2 regions of the Paenibacillus sp. KN14-4R genome follow, and region 1 is predicted to be linked to the other one. Evidence: predicted binding sites of a transcription regulator. Region 1 holds the regulator's gene; the other holds the start of a gene.
The links. The regulator CtsR, encoded in region 1, represses protease genes until heat stress. The targets are predictions, from matches to a motif close to ATGGTCAATAAAGGTCAAACA.

Region 1 (2,467 bases):
CCGCGACAAGACGGAAAGACCCCATGGAGCTTTACTGCAGCTTGATATTGAACTTTGGTACGATCTGTACAGGATAGGTGGGAGCCTTAGAAGCCTGAGCGCCAGCTTAGGTGGAGGCAACGTTGGGATACCACCCTGATCGTATCGGAGTTCTAACCTACTACCGTATAACCGGTAGAGGGACCGTGTCAGGTGGGCAGTTTGACTGGGGCGGTCGCCTCCTAAAGAGTAACGGAGGCGTCCCAAGGTTCCCTCAGAATGGTTGGAAATCATTCGAAGAGTGCAAAGGCATAAGGGAGCTTGACTGCGAGACCAACAAGTCGAGCAGGGACGAAAGTCGGGCTTAGTGATCCGGTGGTACCGCATGGAAGGGCCATCGCTCAACGGATAAAAGCTACCCTGGGGATAACAGGCTTATCTCCCCCAAGAGTCCACATCGACGGGGAGGTTTGGCACCTCGATGTCGGCTCATCGCATCCTGGGGCTGAAGTAGGTCCCAAGGGTTGGGCTGTTCGCCCATTAAAGCGGTACGCGAGCTGGGTTCAGAACGTCGTGAGACAGTTCGGTCCCTATCTGTCGTGGGCGTAGGAAATTTGAGAGGAGCTGTCCTTAGTACGAGAGGACCGGGATGGACGTACCGCTGGTGTACCAGTTGTTCCGCCAGGAGCACCGCTGGGTAGCTATGTACGGAGGGGATAAGCGCTGAAAGCATCTAAGCGCGAAGCCCCCCTCAAGATGAGATTTCCCAATTAGTAAGACCCCTTGTAGACGACGAGGTTGATAGGTTGGAGGTGGAAGCACAGCAATGTGTGGAGCTGACCAATACTAATCGGTCGAGGGCTTATCTAAAAATTTTACGAAGTAAAGTTGCTTCGTAAGCATAAAGGTTTGTGCTGGTAGGTGTTTTCGTAAGAAAACCCGAGAAGCATGCTCTTATGTTATTCCATGTTTTACTTCACTTCAATTCGCATCTAGTTTTCAAGGTACAAACCATAGGGTTTGTAAATGGATCTGTTATCACTGTGAGTGATTACAGATTTTTTTGCGTTGTATGCAATAATTTCGCCGAAAGGTATTTCTGAACTGCTGAATAGCCTTGAACGGCTTGACTAATAATAATGAAGTAAGAGGATTTCCAACTAGGCCCTTGTCAATTGTTGCAGGTTTGATTATAATATAATTAAGGTCAAAGAAAGTCAAAGTCAATTAACACCGAGCGGAAAGGAGGGGAATGGATGCGTAACGTATCCGAAATCATTGAACAATATTTGAAGCAAATATTGCAGCAAAGCCCCGATCAGGCCGTCGAAATTCAACGCAATGAATTAGCTGAGCAATTTCAATGTGTTCCTTCACAAATTAACTACGTGATCTCGACTCGGTTTACTCTAGAAAAAGGTTACTTGGTTGAGAGTAAGCGTGGTGGCGGTGGTTATATACGTATTCAGAAGCTCTGTTTGCAATCGCATGCCTCGATTATTGATTTTATATTTCAGACGATTCAGGATCAGATTGATCAAGCTTCATCTGAGGGTTTGATATATCGTCTGAAAGATGGCGGACATATCACAGTTAGAGAAGCGAATCTGATGAAAACGGCTATTTCGAGAGAAACATTACAAATTAAATTGCCAATGCGTGATCAGCTTAGAGCGAGAATTTTAAAAGCGATGCTAATTTCTTTATTAAGTTAGTTGAAGGAGAGGTAACCTATGAACTGTCAAGAATGTGGTAAAAAACCAGCTTCCTTGCACTTCACAAAAATAGTAAATGGTGAGAAAACAGAATTTCATTTTTGTGAATCGTGTGCGCGGGAAAAAGGGGATCTATTGCCAGGTACGACAAATGGGTTCTCGATTCATAATTTACTATCGGGATTGCTTGATTTCGATCTGAGTAATGGTAACAATGGATTCACTGCAAAAACGGCACCAACAATTCATTGTGATCATTGTGGGCTTACGTACACACAATTTACGAAGCTGGGTCGTCTTGGATGTGTTGACTGTTATAACAATTTTGCCGAGAAGCTGGATGGGGTATTACGGCGAGTACATGGGAACACCGTTCATGTTGGGAAAGTGCCGAAGCGTTCTGGTGGTCTCATTAAATATAAGCGAGAAATTGAAGATTTGAAGAAGGATATGATGACACGTATTGAGCGTGAAGAGTTTGAACAGGCTGCAAAGATTCGAGATGAAATTCGTGAAATAGAGAAGAAGATATCCGCCCAAGAAGGATAACACTATTGAAGTGTTTGGAGGAGGGAATTGTATGGCATATGAACGGTTTACTCGTGAGGCGTTAAGTGATTGGATGAAGGGAGATGGTCCTGACTCTGATGTTGTCATATCATCGCGGGTTCGAATTGCTCGAAACCTGCGAGGTGTCCCTTTTCCGATGCTTGCCACGAATGCACAGTCTGAGCAAGTATTAAATCAAGTCACCGAGGCCGTTGCAAGCGAAG
Region 2 (2,467 bases), 800 kb from region 1:
GTATACTAATGTTAAATGAGTGCGTTTTCTTTTGGTTACAATGGTAAAATTTGTATAATAAATTTGTAGAGAAAAAGGGGGAATTGGTTCGATGTCAAGACGCCCAGTCGTTGTGAAATTAAAGACCGGTCTTCATGCAAGACCTGCCGCATTATTCGTTCAGGAAGCGAATAAGTTCTCATCTGAAATTTTTGTTGAGAAGGATGAGAAGAAAGTGAATGCCAAAAGTATCATGGGTATCATGAGTTTGGCAATTTCCACTGGAACTGAAGTTACGATCTCCGCTGAAGGTTCTGATGCTGATCAAGCTGTAACAGCTCTTGCTACTTTAGTAAGCAAAGAGGAACTGGATAATCAATAAGAGGAATCAACAATAAAGCCGCTGAGGAATCAGCGGCTTTTTTATGTTTTTTATGGGGTTGTGGAGCGGATTACAATTTCTCGATTACTTTATCGATTAAACCGTATTCCATCGCTTCAGCTGCCGTCATAAAGTAGTCACGGTCTGTGTCGCGATCAACTTTTTCGATAGGTTGTCCAGAGCGTTCTGCTAAAATGCCATTCAGCTTTTCGCGTAATTTAATGATACGATTCGCACGAATTTGAATATCTGAAGCTTGACCCTCAGCACCACCAAGTGGTTGGTGAATCATGACTTCTGCATTCGGAAGTGCAAAACGTTTACCCTTCGCACCAGCAGCAAGCAAGAAAGCACCCATGGAAGCAGCCATCCCTACGCAAATCGTAGATACATCAGGCTTAATGTACTGCATGGTATCAAATATCGCCATCCCGGAAGTGATGGAACCACCAGGGGAGTTAATGTATAGCGAGATGTCTTTATCCGGATCTTGTGCTGCCAAGAACAACATCTGTGCAATGATGGAGTTTGCGACTTGATCATTGACTTGTGATCCTAGAAAAATAATACGATCTTTCAGCAGACGTGAGTAAATGTCATACGAACGTTCGCCTCTTGCATCTGGCTCAACTACCATTGGAATAAAACCACTCATAATCTTGACCTCCTTAAATTAGCAGAGCGTGCGTTACGCGCGGCTTCATTAATATTATACTGTTTCTGTTATCATACCTGAAATTATACTAAAGGTCAACAAAGGTCAAACAACATCAGGGTAATGATATATAATTCGATATCCATTAAAAAAGCTCCTTCTAAATGAAGGAGCTTGGTTCTTGTAAATATACGCGCCCGCGAGGGATCGAACCTCGATCTCAGGCTCCGGAGGCCTACGTCATATCCATTGGACCACGGGCGCAAATTATAAGTGACAGCAAGAGTAATTATAGGATAACGTACAGAAAAAATCAAGGGTGCAGAATAAAATCGAGGATCTTTTGAAAGCCTATAACCATATGTGGTAAAAAAGCGTCATACGACAGTTGCTTCCTCTCTCATTATTAGGTATAATAGGAAACGTAGTCAGGTGGGACTTAAAATGAACCCATGGGACATAAAATGTCCTGGTGGCAGGTGTAGAATGAGAGAAATCCTTGAAATTCAAAGGCAGCTCATGCCGGATTTTCTAGAAGTAATGAAAAAAAGGTACACCGTGCTGCACCATATTATGGTCTCAGGTGTAATTGGCCGAAGAACGCTTGCGATGTCATTAGATATGACAGAGCGAATCCTGCGCAGTGAAATTGATTTCTTAAAGGCTCATGGCCTAATTGAAATCGAAGTAAGCGGGATGAGCGTATCAGAAGTCGGACGACAGCTATTACAGGATATAGAGCCGATGATTAAAGAAGTGTTCGGTTTAACCGATCTGGAAGAGCAAATCCGCTCCGCCTTTAATCTGAAACAAGTTGTGATCGTTGCAGGAGATGCAGATACATCCTCTTTTACGAAAAGAGAACTGGGTCTTGCTGGAGCCACTGTGCTTCGCAAAAATGTAACGAACGACGATATTATTGCTGTAACAGGCGGTTCAACTATGGCGCGCATTGCAAGTCAGCTTGTTACCTCAGCTCCACTGAAAGGATCTTGGTTCGTGCCTGCAAGAGGCGGACTTGGTGAAAGTGTGGAGATGCAAGCGAACACGATTGCTTCTGAGATGGCGAAGAAAACAGGAGGGCAGTATCGACTGCTCCACGTACCTGATGATCTTGGCGAAGAAGCGTATCAATCGCTCATGCAAGAGGCAAACATTAAGGAGATCATTGACTTTGTCCGTAAGTGCCGTATCGTTGTTCACGGAATCGGGGATGCTATGATAATGGCAAAACGAAGAAAAGTGGACGATGAAACAACTGCGAAATTGCAAAATGCCGGTGCACTAGCTGAAGCGTTCGGATACTATTTTGACAAAGTGGGTACGGTTGTACATAAGATGCCGACACTTGGATTACAGCTAGAAGACATTCAGCGGACTGAAATTGTCATCGGTGTTGCCGGTGGGAAGAGTAAGGGAGAAGCGATTGCTTCTGTGCTTCGATTCGGTCA

Region 2: clpP (ATP-dependent Clp endopeptidase proteolytic subunit ClpP) is a predicted target of CtsR. The motif match lies at 1,108-1,128, and genes of this name have one in related genera.

What each region holds. Positions count from the first base shown of each region.
Region 1 covers NZ_CP197466.1:239,278-241,744, forward strand. The annotation lists rRNA gene ACSBOP_RS01105 (23S ribosomal RNA) at 1-849, shown strand, start outside; gene ACSBOP_RS01110 (CtsR family transcriptional regulator) at 1,236-1,694, shown strand; gene ACSBOP_RS01115 (UvrB/UvrC motif-containing protein) at 1,713-2,243, shown strand; gene ACSBOP_RS01120 (protein arginine kinase) at 2,275-2,467, shown strand, end outside.
Region 2 covers NZ_CP197466.1:3,824,568-3,827,034, reverse strand. The annotation lists gene ACSBOP_RS18835 (HPr family phosphocarrier protein) at 92-361, shown strand; gene clpP (ATP-dependent Clp endopeptidase proteolytic subunit ClpP) at 432-1,016, opposite strand; tRNA gene ACSBOP_RS18825 (tRNA-Arg) at 1,209-1,280, opposite strand; gene ACSBOP_RS18820 (sugar-binding transcriptional regulator) at 1,503-2,467, shown strand, end outside.